4 regions of the Teredinibacter sp. KSP-S5-2 genome follow, and region 3 is predicted to be linked to each of the others. Evidence: predicted binding sites of a transcription regulator. Region 3 holds the regulator's gene; each other region holds the start of a gene.
What was found. Region 3 encodes LexA, which represses DNA repair genes until DNA is damaged. Its sites were predicted from a motif close to ACTGTNTNTANANACAGT; they were not measured.

Region 1 (4,603 bases), 1.2 Mb from region 3:
ATGTATTCAATGCAATGGCAATTGGTAAAATTCAATCTGTTCGCTAAGCTCGTTTTGGCAATTGGGTTGTGGCTAACCCCTGTTCTTTCGGGCCTGGCTTTCGATGAAAACCGTCTTTGGCTTCCTTCTCAATACCAAACTCTCTATCTTGATTTAAAAAAAGCAGCAGAGGTTGCCGAATCTATAGATCGGTGTGTTGTTGTGCTTGATGGAACGCTGGATTTGGATCGCAGCTCTGACGGTCATCCCGTTTATAGAATACTCTGCCGTCAGCAAAACGGTAAAAGCTACAATGAGATGGTGGATGGGGTGAGTTTTCGCACCTTAACGACAAAAGTCCCGATTGTTCTCGAACCAACGGCTGAAGAGCTAGAGCAAATGAGATTGGCAGAGGAAAGAAAACGGGCGGAGGAGCTTAGAATCTGGAAGCTAAATATGTGGAAGTTATGTCAAAGCACGTTTACAGATAAGACATCGCTTATGATCAATCTGGTGTTAATTACTCAAAATCAGCCGGAACCGAACTATATCGACGAGAGTAGAATTCAGTACATTATTGATTTTGACGCAGAGAATCAGCAGGGAGATAAACTACGGTTTCGATCTATATGTGTTACTGAAAATAACCTGATTGAGAGTTTTAAAATCAGGAGAAGGGTCAATTAGCTATTCAAGATAATGAGACATAAAAAAAGGCTGCCTAGAGAGCAGCCTTTTTTTATTAGAAGAGCATTAAGCTTTCTTTGGTGGACGACCACGACGCTTAGTAGCTGGTTTTGCAGCGGCAGCTGGTTTGGCTTTAGCTGGGCGACCACGCTTACCTGGAGCCTTCTTGGCAGCGGCAGCAGCTGGTTTGGCTTTAGCTGGACGACCACGCTTGCCTGGAGCCTTCTTGGCAGCGGCAGCAGCTGGTTTAGCTTTAGCTGGACGGCCACGCTTGCCAGCGGCTTTTTTAGTTGCAGCTTTGGCTTTAGCGGCGGCTTTTTTCTTAGCAGCAGCAGCTTTTTTCTTTTCTGCGGCGGCTTTTTTCTTAGCAGCAGCGGCTTCTTTCTTCGCGGCGGCTTTAGCTGCTGCAGCTTCTTTTTTCGCTGCTGCTTTAGCTGCTGCTGCGTCTTTCTTAGCTTGTTTCTTAGCTTCTACTGCTGCTTTTTTAGCTAGAGTAGCTTCTTCCTTAGCAACAGCTTTAGCAAGTGCTGTAGCTTGTTTGTTGTCAGCCTTAACTTTTACTAGCGCAGATTTAGCTTCTTGAGCAGCTTTCTTTGTTTCAGTAGCTACTTTATTTGCCGCAGCGGCAGCCGCTCTTGCAGCAGTAAGTTGCTTAGCCTGAGCAGCTGATTTCTTTTTGGAGCGAATAGAAGCTACTTTAGCTTTTGCTGCTTTCGCTTTGCTTGCAGCAGCAGCTGCTGCTTTCGCTGTTTGAGTGGCGGCAGTAGCAGCATCTTTTTCATTTGCTGCACGCGCTTTCTCTAGTTTAGTTTTAAGTTGAGCCAATTCAGCTTCTAAAGCTGCAACTGAATCGACAACTTTTGCCTTACGACCTGCCATCGGAATTACCCTTTATTTATGGATTTAAAGAAGTTGTAGCACTACATTACGAAATAACAAGAAAAATTCAAGCTTTTTTATTGATTTTAAAGGATTTTTTGCATTTTTTTACCGTTTTTTTTAAAAAAACCTAAATTTTTTTAATTTTTGGTCAAAAAAGTCTTCGGGATATGAATTTTTTCTGTATTACAAAGTGTTCATTCTGATATTTTTTTTGAACTATTTTTTGGTAAAAGCCTATACAAAAAAGTGGAAAACATAATTCAAATTACTGTTTAAATATTATCAGTTACAGAAGCTGTAATATTTAAAATTAAAGCCAAAACTGATCTAAGTGTAAAAAAAATCGACCACTGTAATACTGTATGAACTTATTTTTTTGAGCTGATCCTCGATTAGATATGGGCACCCGCATTTAAAAACAATTTTTTTGTTCATTTTCATAAAAAAAGATAATTCAAAAATGAATGTGCTGTATACTAATACAGTAATTTGGTTCTTTTTTATGAAAAAAATCATACATATCGACGCAGATTGTTTTTTTGCGGCAGTTGAGCTGTTAAACAGACCCTATCTAAAAGATAAACCCGTTGGTGTTGGAGGCGACCCTTCCGGGCGGGGGGTAATTGCTACATGTAATTATGAAGCCCGAAAATATGGTGTTTGTTCAGCTATGTCTTCGGCTGAAGCGCTGAGGTTGTGCCCATCTATTTTGTTGCTTAAACCTAACATGCCGCTATACCGGGAATATTCGCAATGCATGATGAATATTTTTGGCCAGTATTCAGATCAAGTGGAGACAGTCTCACTCGATGAAGCCTATATCGATGTCAGTTTCTCAGATAAAAATCGCGGCAGTGCAACATTAATCACTCGGGAAATTATGAGTAGAGTGAAACGAGAGATAGGTATTTCTGTTTCCGCTGGTGTTGCACCAATTAAGTTTTTGGCTAAGGTGGCAAGTGACTGGAATAAACCGGGGGGGCTTTTTACAATAACACCTCAGATGCTTCCGTTTTTTCTCGCAGAATTACCTGTCAAAAAAATACCTGGTGTCGGTAAAGTGACGCAAAATCGTTTAGCTAAATACGGAATACAATGCTGCGCTGATATTGAAGAGGCGGGGTTGGACTTTTTGCTAAAACAGTTCGGAACTTTTGGCCACAAATTGTATATGCGGGCTAAGGGGGTTGATGATAGGCCTGTAAAACCACGAGATGCGCGAAAATCAATTAGCGTGGAGAGGACGTTTTCCTCGGATATCGTTGATACAAGTATGGTAAATACCCGGTTGTCTGAGGTTCTGGAGCAGCTCTCTGAAAGGGTAGCCAGGCAGGCGAGAATTGAAGATCCGGTAAAATTTTTTGTTAAAGTTAAGTTTAGTGATTTCAGTCAAACCACAAAAGAGGCGGTAATACCAAAATCCCTACTCCGAAAGTGGGGGACGGGAAATCGGGCTGAATTCGTTTCCACTGCAGCACAGGAGTTTCAGCGCCTGGCGATGGTGGCAAGGAGCCGAAATCCCTTGCCTGTGAGGTTGTTAGGAGTTGGATTGCGTCTATCCTGTATGAGCGGAGAAATGCGACAGCTCAATCTTCCCTTGGATGGCTAAAAAAACAGCACTTTTAGTGGTTTTTATGTTTCAGCACAACATAAGCCATTATTCTGCCGTCTGGGTGTGATATATGGGTATTCAATAACATGCAGGTGGTTTAAACTTACACCTCTAAGCTGATGTGGCCATTTGCGCCTTTGCGGTTTACCTGGGGGAGGGCTAGGCTAAACTGAAGATACTTGGCTTAGTGATCGTTTTATGGGCAGTGGTAACTGCCAAACTAACTATTCTGGAGATCAAATCGTGAGTCGTAGAAAGAAACATAAGGGCGAAGCCGAAGATAAAGCAGAGATTGACCTAACCCCTATGCTTGACGTGGTCTTTATCATGTTGATTTTCTTCATTGTGACAGCCTCCTTTGTTAAGGAGAAGTCTATTGGGGTCAATGTTCCGGAAAGTACCCCTCAAGATAATCAGGTGGACTCAGATCAACCTAAAAATATTCTTATCCAGGTTAAGTCCTCGGACGAGGTTTTTATAGATACCCGTCGTGTTGACGTTCGTTCTATTCGTTCGTTGATTGCTCAGAAGAAAGCTGAGAACCCTGATGCTTCTGTAATTGTTCGTGCGCACGAACTTTCTTCAGCTGAAACATATGTTTCAATTGCTGATGCTGCTCGGGAAGCAAAAATTTATAATATCTCCTTAATCCCGTTTAGCGATTAATATAGTTAAGCTGGAATTAACTGGCGCTTTTGGAGACAGGGGCGGCAAAAAAGCGAACCAATAGGTTCGCTTTTTTTGTGCGCTCTTTTCAGGTTTATCTGTTTTTGTATTATTGAGACAAATATACGGCTAATGTGTGTGTATCTATTTGGAAAGAGGTCTGTTGCCCACCTTTTTCCGGTGAGCGCATCTTTTTACTCAACGTCTTGATACGATTCAATGCCTGGGCATGAACAGATTAGGTTTCTGTCCCCATATACGTTGTCTATACGATTTACGTACGGCCAAGCTTTGTGGTCTTTCAAATAGGGTAAAGGACGGCCTGCGGTTTCTTTTGAATACGGGCGCTCCCAGCTTTCATCGAAGATATCATTCAGTGTATGCGGTGCGTTGACCAGAGGATTGTTATCCAAAGGCCAATCCCCTTGTTCTACTTGATTAATTTCTTCTGCTATTTGAATCATTGCGTCGCAAAAACGATCGAGTTCTATTTTTGATTCGGATTCAGTGGGTTCAATCATCAAAGTCCCTGCAACGGGGAAAGACATTGTTGGTGCGTGAAACCCGAAGTCCATCAGTCTTTTTGCGATATCTTCTTCAGATATTCCGCTTCGCTCCTTAACAGGACGTAGGTCAAGCAAGCATTCGTGAGCCACGCGCCCATTTCTTCCTGTATACAAAATTGGAAAATGATTTTGTAAACGGTGGGCGACGTAATTTGCATTGAGTATTGCCATTTCTGTTGCTTTCTTTATTCCCTCCGCGCCGATCATCCGA
Region 2 (4,603 bases), 1.4 Mb from region 3:
ACTACCTTTACTGGATTCTTCGCCAGAGATACATGACGAATCGCTTATTCACTTCTTTCAGTACCAGTTTAATACCGGTCGGGAGACCATATTCCGCGGTATATCGCGAGTATTGCCCGGTGAATACTTGGTGGTTGCCAACGGCGGAGTTCGCCATGAGAAGTACTGGGATGCCTCTGCTGTTACCCCGCAAGAAATTGATTATGAGGATGCAGTAACTGCGTTTGAGCCGTTGTTTGATCAAGTCATGACCGAGCATATGCGAGCGGATGTCCCTTTCGGGTTGTTCCTTTCTGGTGGTATTGACTCATCCTTGTTGTTGGCAGAGTTAGCTAAGCGTAAAGGGCAGGGATTAAAAACATATTCTATTGGTTACTCTGGGACAACACTGAAAGACGAAGTTCAAGACGCCGAAATACTGGCAAAACATTTTGGCGCGGATCATCAATCTATTCGTGTTGGTCGCGATGATTTGTTTCAACGTATTGTGTATAGCATCTGGGCCGCAGACGACTTAATGCGAGATTACGCATCGTTACCGACATCGCTGTTATCGGAAGTTGCTGGAAAAGAATTAAAAGTGGTGTTTTCCGGTGAAGGTGGTGACGAATCCTTCGCGGGCTATCGGCGCTATGCGCCCACTTTAGAAAACAAACTCAAGTCGATGATCTTTGGTGCCGGGGGAATAAAAACCCGAGGCCAATGGAATCGCACCGCTCAAGCGCAAGTCTTTCCAGATAGAATTAAACAAATTGATATTCGCGCGCACTACACCCAGTTATGGAAATCATTACCCAAAAACTGGAGCCGGATGCAAAAAGCACAGTATGTAGATCTGGTGAGCGCATTGCCTGACAACTTATTTGTCAAAGCCGACAGGATGATGATGTCCTTCAGCCTGGAAGGGCGAGTGCCTTTTGCGGATCACCGAATTGTGGAGTTTGGTTTATCACTGCCGGATGAGTTGAAATACCCGGCCAAAAGAGGGAAGTGGTTTGTCCGTCAGTGGGCGAATAAAGTGTTGCCTCGTGAGCATTTACAAAAGCCGAAAAAAGGTTTTTATGTTCCCGTTCGGGAATGGATGACCGGTGATTTTGTTGATCAGCTTGGACAAAAGCTATGTTCAAATCCAGGAATCAAAGCCCATTTGTCCGTTGAGGGTGTAAAATCCGTGATTCATTCTCACCAGAACGGACAGAACCTGTCCCGGGAAATATGGGGATTAATGCAATTTGCAATTTGGTACCGGTTATTTGTCGAGCAGCCAGCTCGGGCGCCATCGCCGATAGAAAACCCGCTAGACTGGGTTTAATCATCTTTAGAGAAAACTATGTTACTTTCCCATAAATATAATTTTTTATTTGTTCATATTGCTAAAACCGGTGGTACGAGTGTGCGCGCGGCGTTGAATACCTTGCGTTGGAAAGACCCTATGTACTATTTGATGTGGCCCGCACATAAAATTAGCGGTTTGACCGGCCATAAACTGGGTATGAAATTCCCCCGGCATTCACACATTATTGCCGCTAAAGAAATGCTGCCAGAAGAGTTTTTTAATCAGTTATATAAGTTTGCCTTTGTTAGAAACCCTTGGGATTTGCAAGTAAGTTCGTTCCACCATATACAGCGAGAACGCCCTCAGTTTATGAATGGTATAACGGATTTTAACGAGTTTATGCGCTGGAAGTTTAACCCGGAGCGCCCCTATCAATATCATATTGATACGTCACTATCTCTTCAGTCAGATTATCTGGTGGACTTACACGGTAATTCGCAGATGGACTTTATTGGCAGGTATGAGCGAATAGAGGAGGATTTCAAAGCGGTCTGTGATCATATTGGTGTCTCAATAAGTTTGCCCCATAAACGTAAAGGTAAGCGTGGTAAGGACTATCGAGAGTATTTTGCCGACGACACAGCGGAAATGGTCGCTAAGCATTTTGCGAAGGATATTGAGATGTTGGCATATAATTATGACCAACCTAACGTCTAGCTGAACAAAATATATACTAGAGTGGCATAATCGTTTCAAAAACACGTTTAGATGTTCCGTTAGTCCGGTCAGTTCATCTTTAAATAGGCGGTTTTTGATGTCTTCCCCGTACAACGCTGCTCTCTCGGGCGAATTAGGCCTTGACTGGGATTGCTAATACTGAAAAACTCCCCATAAACTACTGAATATAAATACAGATATGCAGACCATTCTTGGGATAGATCCCGGGTCAAGAAAAACAGGGTTTGGGGTGATCACAGTGCAAAGTGGCAAGCTGGCGTATGTTTCCAGCGGCGTTATTCGCATCCCCGAAACCTACTTGTTGCCAGAGCGATTAAAGCTCATCTTTGATTCTGTCTCTGAAGTTATTCACACATATTCTCCCAATGAATTCGCCATTGAACAGGTTTTTATGTCAAAAAGTGCGGGTTCCGCGCTTAAACTTGGCCAGGCGCGGGGCGCGGCTATAGTTGCGGCAATGAATTGTGATTTACCTGTTGCTGAGTATGAAGCGCGAAAAGTAAAACAATCTGTGGTCGGAACCGGGGCTGCCGACAAATTCCAAGTCCAGCATATGGTGAAAACCATGCTTGGCTTGACTAAAACCCCACAAGAAGACGCGGCGGATGCACTTGCTGTTGCTATATGCCATGCAAACACCCAAAAACACCTTATTAGTCTTGCCGGGCGTGGTCGCTATAAAGCCGGACGCCTTCGTTAATTGGTATAGGTCAGAATTATGATTGGTTTCCTTTCCGGAACATTAATTGAAAAGCTTGCGCCTTGGCTTTTGGTCGATGTAAACGGGGTTGGCTACGAAGTGCAGTCACCCATGACCACGTTCTTCCAGCTGCCCGCAGCCGGGGAATCTGTGACACTGTATACCCACTTTTCGGTCAGTGAAAACGCACAGCAGCTTTTTGGCTTTATCAATAAAAAAGACCGTGAACTATTTCGTCTGTTAATCAAAATTAACGGAGTCGGCCCGAAAATGGCTGTGGGTATTATGTCCATGGAAACGACCGATTTTGTTCGTTGTGTGATGCAAGATAATGTCTCTGCTTTGGTTAAAGTACCGGGAGTGGGTAAGAAAACCGCGGAACGTTTAATCATCGAAATGAGAGACAAGCTTAAAGGATGGGGAGAGGCTGCGGAGCCCGCTCAAGCAGGGATTATTAATATCGAACATAATAACCCGCTGGACCCCAATACTTTGATTGCCGATGCGGAAGCAGCTTTGGTTGCCTTGGGGTATAAGCCCACCGATGCAGCCAAAGTGGTTGCGAGTTCATATACGAGCGACGTTCAAACCAGTGAAGAGCTTATTCGGCTTGCATTGAGATCCATGTTACCAGCGTAAACTACGAGCTATTCCATGATTGAAGAAGATCGCATTATCAGTGGCGGAGCAAAACCCAAGGAAGAGATGCTCGATCGCGCTGTTCGCCCAAAAACCTTAAAAGACTACATCGGGCAGCCTGTTGTTAAGGAGCAGATGGATATCTTTATCCATGCTGCCAAGGGCCGTGGTGAAGCGCTTGATCATACGTTGGTATTTGGCCCTCCCGGTTTGGGTAAAACCACCTTGGCCAATATTATCGCGGCGGAAATGGGCGTAGACCTGAAAACCACATCTGGTCCAGTGCTGGAAAAAGCAGGTGATTTAGCTGCGATGATGACCAACCTTGAACCGGGTGATGTGTTATTTATTGATGAAATCCACCGTTTGAGCGCCGTGGTCGAAGAGGTTCTCTACCCGGCGATGGAAGACTTCCAGCTTGATATCATGATTGGTGAAGGCCCTGCGGCGCGCTCAATTAAAATCGATCTGCCGCCATTTACTTTGGTTGGTGCAACTACTCGGGCGGGGCTGCTTACTTCTCCGTTGCGGGATCGGTTTGGTATCGTACAGCGTCTGGAGTTTTACAATGTGGAAGACCTGACTCATATCGTGAAACGCTCGGCCTCGCTTATGGGCATTCAAATGGAGCCGGAAGGGGCTTTCGAAGTCGCCCGAAGAGCCAGGGGAACCCCCAGAATTGCCAACCGTTTGCTTCGTCGTGTTCGCGACTTTTCGGAAGTAAAAGGCGATGGGATTGTGACCTCGGACTTGGCTGACAGAGCATTGAATATGCTTGGTGTTGATCATCAAGGGTTCGATCACATGGATAGACGTTTGATTCTCTCCATGATTGAAAAATTTGAAGGCGGCCCGGTTGGTGTAGATAATCTGGCGGCGGCCATTAGCGAAGAGCGGGATACCATCGAAGATGTATTGGAACCCTACTTGATACAGCAAGGGTATGTTATCCGCACACCAAGAGGGCGTATGGCCACGCAACTTGCCTACGATCATTTTGGTTTAACCCCAAAGAAGAACGATTAACGAACTATTCAGAGTTGTTGTGACAAACGAATTTTCTATCAATATCCGGGTCTATATCGAAGATACTGATGCCGGGGGGATTGTTTACTATCCCAATTATTTGAAATTTATGGAGCGTTCCCGCACCGAATTTTTACGGGAGCTGGGTTTTCCCAAAGCGGCTTTTATTGCCGATGGTTTTTTGGTTGTGGTGGCTTCAGCACAGATTGATTACCGACGTTCAG
Region 3 (4,603 bases):
GGTTTCGCGGTGTTTACGCACCAAACAATGCCTTTGCGCATGAATCGTTTATCGACGAGATATGTGCACAGACACACCAGAACCCAATGACCGTCAGGTTAAAACTTTTAGCTCACAAGCCAAGGCACACCCGTGTGTTAAAAGCCCTGTCAAACTTGGTTAACTGGAACGAGAAAAGCAAATGTGGTTGCGGAAAAGGTATCGCCATAACGGAACTGGCGGGCTGCGTAAGCGCTCATTGCGTCAAAGTAAGCTACTTTAGTGGCAAGCTAAAAATAGACAAAGTGGTATCCGTTATCGACTGCGGCATTATCATTAATCCAGATACAGTCAAAGCGCAAAACGAAGGTGGCGTGCTAATGATGATAAAGGACATAAAATATTCGGGCATTCAAATAAAAAGTGGCGCAGCGGTTGAAAGTAATTTCGATGATTACCCTATTCCCACCATTACTGATATGCCTTTAGTCGAAACGTTAATTTTAGACAGCGATGTATCGCCTCAAGGTGTAGGAGAAGCTGTCCACTTGCCATTTCTCCCCGCATTAGCCAACGCCATCTACGAAGCAAGTGGCAAAAGAATCCGTCAACTACCATTCGATATTGATTTTGCCTAAGTAAGAAAATCAGTTTTCTCACAATGTATCCCCTCTTCCAAAGAAAGAGCCGTCGCCACAATCTTCATCCCGCCACCCATAACAACAAGAACAAAAAATATCTGCATACTTATTCTCAATATCAAATAATTTACTTGTATCGATGTTGCTAGCAATATTTTTTTCCAGTATAAAAATATAAAAACAAGAAAAGAGATTAATAATGAAAAAAGGAATTTCCCTATTCGCAACAATCTTTTTCTGCGGCATACTCGGCTTTGCTTTAACCTACACAGCAACCCCAGTCATTAAGCAATTTTTCGCCTCACCAAAAACTGAACAAGGGGATTATTCTCAATACGGCGTATCAGAAGAAAATCAGCTCATCATTTACACCGTAAAATGGTGTAACTATTGCAAAAATCTAAAATCATTCCTGGACAATAAAAATATCCCATACCTCGAAAAAGATATTGAAACATCTCCATCAGCAAAACACGAATTTAATCAATTAAATGGCCAGGGGACACCGTTAATACTCATTGGAAACACCCTAATCCGAGGATTTAATCAAGAAGAACTAATCAAAAAGATTAGTCAAATAAACAGCTGATTTATCGAATTACATTCACTGACAAATACTGTCATTAATGTAGTACCTGTAGTGTTATCAACCACAAACAAAGAGGCTTAACTATGAAAAAAATTAAAATCGCTATCGCTTCCGTTGCTTTTGGTGTTGGCTGTGCAATTGCAGCAATGAGTTATGCAGACGATGTAGATACCTGTATTGCTTCAAACTGTGTTCAAGGACCTTATAACTTTGCATGGTGTGTTCAGCAATGCCTTAATGGAGGATTCTAAGATACACAGTGGCGGGTCCATTTTATTTGGGCTCGCTATATAGTTCGTTTTAACCCATAATCCCAGACTGGCTCCCCTTTTAGCTTCCATCCCAACCCCGTCCACGACCACTTGATCTGAACTAAAGGTCAACCGCCTCTCGAATACATCGCCACTCAGAAAATAATACGTTCTCCAGATACCCCCTAAACGCCGTGTAGACAAATGTCGCACCGATGAACACACAAATTTCGACAAACTACTTGCATACAGTAAAAGTACTGTATATATTAACACTGTACATTTAGACAGAATACTGCCTCGGAGCACATATGATCAAACTTACGGCACGCCAGCAAGAAGTTCTGAGTCTAATCAAAGAGCATATCGAAGAAACCGGTTACCCCCCTACACGGGCAGAAATCGCCAAATCCCTTGGCTTTCGTTCTGCCAATGCGGCTGAAGAACATCTAAGGGCTTTGGCAAAAAAGGGGGCGATTGAAATGGTATCCGGAGCATCCCGAGGTATTCGTCTCCCCGAAGCATATCAGGGCGTGCCAATAGTCGGGCGTGTTGCCGCTGGTAGCCCTATTCTCGCAGAAGAACACATTGAGGATTATTGTGAAATTCCAAGCAATATGTTCAGCCCAAAGGCGGATTACCTACTAACCGTTCACGGTATGAGTATGAAGGACGTAGGGATTCTGGACGGTGACCTACTAGCGGTTCACAGCACCACACAAGTCAGAAATGGCGATATTGTTGTAGCCCGCATCGAAGATGAAGTAACAGTTAAGCGCTTTAAACGCGTTGGTAATCGTGCGGTCATTGAGTTACACCCAGAGAATACAGACTTTCAGGTTATTGAAGTGGATTTAAGGGATTCAAACTTTTCCATTGAAGGTTTAAGCGTCGGTGTGATTAGACGAGGAATCTAGACATGTTAGCGTTAGATAATACCTATACAAACGAGAAACCATCCCACTCTGGTAACTTAACGGAAATAGTTTTACCCAAATCCGATTCGTCAGCGGAGTTTGTGATGCCGATGCTCGCTCAGCTCAGCAGGCAAGCAAAAGACAAATGGTTTACCTGGATTACGGATCAACCGATTGATAAAAAGACTCTGCTGAACAATGGGTTTTCTTGTAAAAACGTAAGGGTGATATATTCCAAATCCCTATCTGATTCTATTTGGATGTTCTGGGAGGCCCTACGAAATGGGACTAGCTCATCGGTTGTGGTTACCCTTGATAAACTTAAAGAAAGTGAAATAAATGAGTTTGAGCAGGCAGCACAACTTGGAAACAGTACGGGGTTAGTATTGAGATACCGGTAAACTGGGGTTTCCCAGTTTTCATGGTATTAATGAAGTGTTTTATGGTCAGAGATTAACGCGTCATCCCACAGGTCGTCTTGATTATCTTCAATATCACCAGCGGCTTCTAAGCCAGCTTCAATCATTGCTTTAGCAACAGTAATTTTCGAATCACTTAAGAAATACAAAGACTCTTTGGAGAAACGTATAGAAACCAAAGGCTCCCCTTGCTCGTCAGCACGCTGCAAGGCGATATCACCATTTGGTAATTCTACAATTTCATATAATACAGATTGGGACATCAACTTCTCCTGTCTATGCAGGGATTCTAACACTAGAAATGCCTATTTGCCCGTTTAAATTGGCTTATCGAGATAATCAGGAAGGAATTATTAACGCTAGTATTCGATCTGACTGCTGATCGATCTATTTACCAAGTCTTTAGCTGACGCAAGAATTTTGTCTAAATCTTGAGTCGTTATATCTTCCAGTTTAAGCGGTTTTATATCACTGGAAGCAATAAGCAGCTCGTTGGTATTAGCTTTTGCAGAGTCTCGTAAACCTTTTTGCAACGCATCCAACTTAGACAACCAGGAGTTTGGATCTATGGCTAAATTAAACCACTCAACAAGAACAGGATCCAAACTATCTGGCTCAAGCCCTTTTAAGTCAGTCAACCCCAAACGATTGTGAGATATATGGTTTAGGTAACCGTCCACCCCCAATAGAAGCTGTAATACAGCAGCCTGATGGTAACCTGTCAGATCAAAAGCATTACCCGCATGCTTGCACGCCCGTATCTGTAAGCGTGCAAAGCTTAACTGCTGTAACACAAAGGCTTCTTCAATACTCTTCATTTGGAGTGTTTTACGCCTTTTTCTTTTTCGCGGTAGTTTTTCGTTTTGTTTGTTTTGCCCCTGGCTCAGTCACAACCCAACGACCGCCCTCATAAAAAGCTTTCCATCCAGTAGGCTTACCCTCTTCCTCCGACTGCACGTATTGTTCTTTGGTCTTCCGACTAAAACGGATAATGGTGTCACGCCCCTCGTTATCTTCCACAGGAGCAGACAATAGATGCTTGTATTTTGGGTCAAGCTCGCCTTTATACGGCAAAATTTCCTTCACCAATGGCGCGCGAGTCTCACGATTTTTTGGGAACTGGCTCGCCGCCAGGAACATACCAGAAGCACCATCGCGCAATACATAATGGTCATCGACCTTTTCACAGATTAACTCCGGCATATCAATCGGGTCCATTTTAGGCGGTGCCGCTTCACCATTTTTCAAGAGCTTTCTGGTGTTCTTACAGCTTTCATTTGTACAACCGAAATACTTACCAAATCTGCCCGTCTTCAGCTGCATATCCTTGCCGCACTTGTCACACTCGATAATCGGACCATCATAACCTTTAATCTTGAAGCTTCCTGACTCGATTTCATAACCCTCACAGTCCGGGTTATTACCACAGATATGAAGCTTACGAGATTCATCCAGTAGATATCCCTGCATCGACGTATTACAGATTTTACAGCGTTTCTTACTGCGCAGTAGTTTAGATTCCGCTTCTTCATCTTCATCAACATTAACCACCTCATCACCAGAAACCAGGTTCATGGTATGTTTACAACGCTCTTTTGGTGGTAATGCGTAACCAGAGCAGCCGAGAAAAACCCCTGTACTGCCGGTCCGGATCTGCATATTTCTGCCGCACTGAGTACACTTTATATCCGTTTCGACTGGCTGGTTTCTGCGCATTCCTTTTTCAACATCCTGCGCCTGATCGAGCTTGGAACAGAAGTCTTTATAAAATTCATTTAACAAGTCGATCCAGTTCTTTTTCCCTTCA
Region 4 (4,603 bases), 1.6 Mb from region 3:
AAGAAAAACAAATAACGTACTTATCTTTAGTCCTACTGTCCTTAAATTCATTTAAACCCCACTTCACTTAGTATCAACATTATTCTTTAATTTATATTCCGCTAACTTTAGCGCTCCATAGATGCCTGCCTGTTCTTTTAACCCCGGCAACACAATATATTGATCAATCCCCAAAGATAACCGATCGTGTTTAATGTATCCCCCCATATAGGTTAAAAAAGCTTTTCTTACCTGTTCAATAATACCCGGCCGCAGGCTTATACTTCCCCCGAGAACAATCATTTCAGGTGAATAACAAAAGGTATAGTTAATCAACGCCTTAGCGATATAGTCACTTTCTATTTGCCAGGCAATATGGTCGTCCTCCAGATTTTCACCTCGATCATGCCAATGCGCTTCAATAGCTGGCCCAGAGGCCAAGCCTTCAAAACACCGGTCACCGTGAAAAGGACAGCTACCAGAGAAAGTGTCTTGCTCGTGCTTAACAAGAAAAACATGTCCCATTTCAGTATGAACAAGGCCGTGAACAAGCTGGCCATTGACCATGGCTCCGCCACCAATTCCCGTGCCTATGGTGATATAAATAAAATTTTCCACTCCTTGCGCCGCACCAGACGCAAACTCACCAACCGCAGCGGCATTTACGTCGGTATCAAACGCAATCGGCACCTGATATCGCTGTCGAAAAGGACCAACAAAGTCTGTATTGCTCCACCCCGCTTTTGGCGTATCGGTAATATAACCATATGAAGTTGATTCTGAATTTAAATCAACCGGACCAAACGAACCAATACCAATGGCCCTCAAGTCTTTACTGTAGTTATCAAAAAAACCGAAGCATTTGGACAAGGTTTCGCCCGGCGTCGTGGTCGGGAAACAGACAATCGTCAGGTCATTCAAACATGTGCCTACAGCACAAACAAATTTGGTTCCACCGGCTTCGATAGCACCGTACATTCATTCCCCCTAAAGCTAATCACATTAATAATACGAATGTCCGATCTCGAATATTTACTTCTGATATTCAAAGACATATCTCCCTGTACTCAGTCTATCAACACCTTCCAAATGTAGAGGACTTCTCTTCACAACTTCATTTCCTGGATATATAAAAAAATCATCTCCAGACCAAAGCACAGAGTACTTTTGATTCAATTCAAAATAACATAGATTCATATTGGACACCTCATCAGAAAATGCCTTTTCCAATGCATAACTCTTTCCACATTTTGCTTGTTTTCTTATAGTATCCTCGCCAAATACATCTGCAACAACATATGTCACCAAGTCAAAACCTTCCATAATATATTCTTCAACAATATCCTGAGTCCATTCACCCCGATATACTGGCTCATCTAGATAAGCATAGGCAGAACTATTCACCCATTGTTTTTTTTGTCGATGCTCTCGACGAAGTTCAGCTTTTTCTGAGAAGCTGGCATCACGCATACTATGCTTAAACCTTTCCTCTATTCTGGCAAAATCTCTTTCGGTATATTTTTTTGTTCTCTGAACTCGATCAAGTAAACTCCTTGGCGATTGATACTGTATATGAAACATCTCCACTCTAGACGCTCTTCTTTCTCCCTGACCTCTTCGAACAGACTCTTTAGGAATAACGTTAACAGCTGCAACAACATTAATCACATCCAGGTCATTACTAAACATATAATCAAGGTTAATAATAACTCTTTGTAGTTTATCTTTTCGTTGATAATATTTTCGACTATTAATATTTTCCTTTTTATCAATATTTTCAATCCCCTTAATCTCAACGTGTTTTACTTCACGCATTCTCGATTCAAGCGATTCAAAAACCTTTTGCTTAAACTTATCATCTAGCAAAAAATTAAATTCGCTATATGACTTGTAGTAGTCGTACATTACCAAAGGAGCCAAAGGTATACCGATAAGCGCGAGAGAGGTCATACCAACAGGATTCGGAAGTATTATTCGATGCTGTCGAGCAACTCTATCTTCAATAAGAATGGTTGTTAACTCTACATAGGCCTTCCCATTAGAAGATTTCTTCAAGTATTGCTGCTGAACACAACCGGACAGACATAAAATCAGAGCAAGAAAAGTCAATAGCTTAAGAAACATCACATCATCCTTAATAGATTGTTTTTTATACGAAAGACGCAAGATATAGATAATTCTATTCACGCCACTTCAGCGCCAGCGTGGAAACCACCAAAGCCGAAAATTCTATCCCAATGTACCAAAATACCATTTTAGTATAAACATCTACTTGAAATTCCCCTCAACCCAATATACTGTATATAAAAACAGTATAGATTTATTGATGTTGTATGACCTCCCCTCCCTCGTCCTGCCCCCCAAACAGACCTCCAGGCAAAAACCTGGAGGATCTGTTACTCCGCAAAGACATATGGCGGGGTTACAATCAAAAAACCGAGCCTCAGGCTGCGCTCAGCAGTGGCCATGAAGAACTCGATAATGTACTGATTCATGGCGGCTGGCCGGAAGGGTGTTTGATCGAACTCTGCTCCGAAAACGGTTTATGTTCCGCCGAATGGCAATTGCTGACGCCAGCGATCACAACATTACTGGCGCAGGAAAACGGATATATCCTATTACTCAATCCTCCGGCATTGCCTTTTGCCAACAGGCTATTACAACAAGGTATCGATATTAATCGGGTACTCATTGTTACCCCCCAGAACAAACAGGAATTTATTTTTTGTTTTACTGAACTGGCCGCGACAAAAGATTGCCAGCTTTTATTATCCTGGGCACCTAAACAATCATTATCGTATAGCGAACTACGTAAATGTCAGCTCGCTACGGCACGTGCCAATCAATTATTTTTCCTCATTCGGCAGCGACACACTATTAGCCAAAGCTCCCCAGCCAGTTTACGAATCAAAATTCAATTATTGGAGACTCAGATACAATTAAATATTTTGAAACAAAAAGGACAATTACGACAAAAACAAACTAAAATCGCCTTGCCTGATTATTGGCATAAATACTCGGCACACAACCAATTTCAGTCGGTTGATCAAAGCCACTCACCATTTAAAAATGCAATTAAAACAGGTATTCCAACATCAAACGTCTTTCATTTTCCATTAGAACCCCGACAAACTCATGGATAAAGTCAGAACGATCAGAAACAAAATCTGGCTGGCTTTACGTTTTCAGGCTTTACCACTAGAAGCCTTAGCGGTTCACGAAACAGATATCGCCACGGTAGTGGAAAATAAACGAGTGATCTATGCCTCAAATTCAGCGCAGGATTGTGGTGTCAGGCTTAATATACGACAGGGTACTGCCCAGGCGTTAACAGGAGCATTAAGTTATGAACGGGATGCTCAAGCAGAAAAAAGACTGATCGATAACCTGATGGAAAAGCTATATCAGTTCACACCTTATATAGAGCATTATCAAATTCACAATACCATAGATGTCGGAATCATTCTTGAGCTCTCTGGCAGCGTATCACTGTTTGGCGGACTCCTCCCGATAATTAAGCAAATAAAAACCCTATTACTGGATATGGCACTCTCCACCTGTTTCGGGCTGGCTCACACTAAACTTGGAGCCTGGCTGCTAACCTATGATCCCGATTCAACAAGGATTACACAGGAAAATCAGGACATTCAAAGTTTTATCCAGCAACTTGCTCAATTGCCAACAAGCGTATTACGAGAGTACCCCGACACAGTCAATGCATTACAGAAAATTGGTTTTAAATACCTGAACGACATACTGCAACAGGTTGAGCAACAAGGCCTGGCTTGCTTACGTGATCGTTTCGGACATCACTTCAGTCAGTATATTGCTGAGATATTTGGTATCGACAGTCAGATAAAACAAACGGCCTTGTTCGAGACACCGGTTCAGATTTACCATCCCGAAGAATATTTCATAGAGGATATTCAATTCGATTACCCTGTGAGTAATCATAACCAGCTCGAACAACCTATGTTGTTTTTGCTGGAAAGACTCAGTGATTACCTGCAAAAAAGGCAGCATCAGTGCCAGGAAATAACATGGTGCCTGTCTGACATTTATCATAACCAACAGCAAATTACTGTCCGATTCGATCAGAACCACAGTCAATTAAACGTTTTATATGAATTAAGTCGAATAAAACTGGAATCGGTTGCGCTTAATTTTGAAGTAGACACACTGGAATTAATTTGCCAGAAAACACAACCCCAAAAAGGAGATAGTCAGTTACTGGAATTTAAACAGGGGAATGTTTCTCTAACTCATCAGTTTGAAATCACCTTAGCCAAACTAAAAGCCAGAATCGGGGAGGAAAACATACGGCAAGTTCAGCATATCGATTCCCATGTACCGGAACAAAGCAGCATATTGGTTGAATACAGCCAGGTAAAAAAAAACCTCCCTATTCACCCTCAAATTACTGGCGACAAACCCGATTGGTTGTTTGGTTCCCCGTACAAGATCAGCCATCGACATCAAACTCTTTATTGGCAAGGAGAGATTGAGCTGTTACAAGGCCCAGAGAGAATTCAAGGACAATGGTGGGACACACCTATTGCACGGGATTATTTTATTGCCAAAAGATCAGACAATGTACGGCTATGGATATTTAAAGACCTTCACA

Region 1: dinB (DNA polymerase IV) is a predicted target of LexA. The motif match lies at 2,017-2,034, and genes of this name have one in related genera.
Region 2: ruvC (crossover junction endodeoxyribonuclease RuvC) is a predicted target of LexA. The motif match lies at 2,174-2,191, and genes of this name have one in related genera.
Region 4: imuA (translesion DNA synthesis-associated protein ImuA) is a predicted target of LexA. The motif match lies at 2,276-2,293, and genes of this name have one in related genera.

The regions. Positions count from the first base shown of each region.
Region 1 is NZ_CP120416.1:662,752-667,354, forward strand. It holds gene P5V12_RS03105 (PilZ domain-containing protein) at 1-47, shown strand, start outside; gene P5V12_RS03110 (hypothetical protein) at 10-666, shown strand; gene P5V12_RS03115 (hypothetical protein) at 733-1,545, opposite strand; gene dinB (DNA polymerase IV) at 2,051-3,157, shown strand; gene P5V12_RS03125 (biopolymer transporter ExbD) at 3,404-3,826, shown strand; gene gcvP (aminomethyl-transferring glycine dehydrogenase) at 4,021-4,603, opposite strand, start outside.
Region 2 is NZ_CP120416.1:3,292,330-3,296,932, reverse strand. It holds gene asnB (asparagine synthase (glutamine-hydrolyzing)) at 1-1,312, shown strand, start outside; gene P5V12_RS14145 (sulfotransferase family 2 domain-containing protein) at 1,331-1,993, shown strand; gene ruvC (crossover junction endodeoxyribonuclease RuvC) at 2,193-2,714, shown strand; gene ruvA (Holliday junction branch migration protein RuvA) at 2,733-3,353, shown strand; gene ruvB (Holliday junction branch migration DNA helicase RuvB) at 3,369-4,379, shown strand; gene ybgC (tol-pal system-associated acyl-CoA thioesterase) at 4,399-4,603, shown strand, end outside.
Region 3 is NZ_CP120416.1:1,892,052-1,896,654, reverse strand. It holds gene P5V12_RS08590 (xanthine dehydrogenase family protein molybdopterin-binding subunit) at 1-617, shown strand, start outside; gene P5V12_RS08585 (glutaredoxin family protein) at 820-1,209, shown strand; gene P5V12_RS08580 (hypothetical protein) at 1,293-1,460, shown strand; gene lexA (transcriptional repressor LexA) at 1,772-2,377, shown strand; gene P5V12_RS08570 (SulA-like leucine-rich domain-containing protein) at 2,380-2,778, shown strand; gene P5V12_RS08565 (hypothetical protein) at 2,805-3,059, opposite strand; gene P5V12_RS08560 (hypothetical protein) at 3,156-3,614, opposite strand; gene topA (type I DNA topoisomerase) at 3,625-4,603, opposite strand, start outside.
Region 4 is NZ_CP120416.1:250,562-255,164, reverse strand. It holds gene P5V12_RS01215 (alpha/beta hydrolase family protein) at 1-51, opposite strand, end outside; gene P5V12_RS01210 (ROK family protein) at 64-957, opposite strand; gene P5V12_RS01205 (hypothetical protein) at 1,012-2,166, opposite strand; gene imuA (translesion DNA synthesis-associated protein ImuA) at 2,313-3,122, shown strand; gene P5V12_RS01195 (DNA polymerase Y family protein) at 3,115-4,603, shown strand, end outside.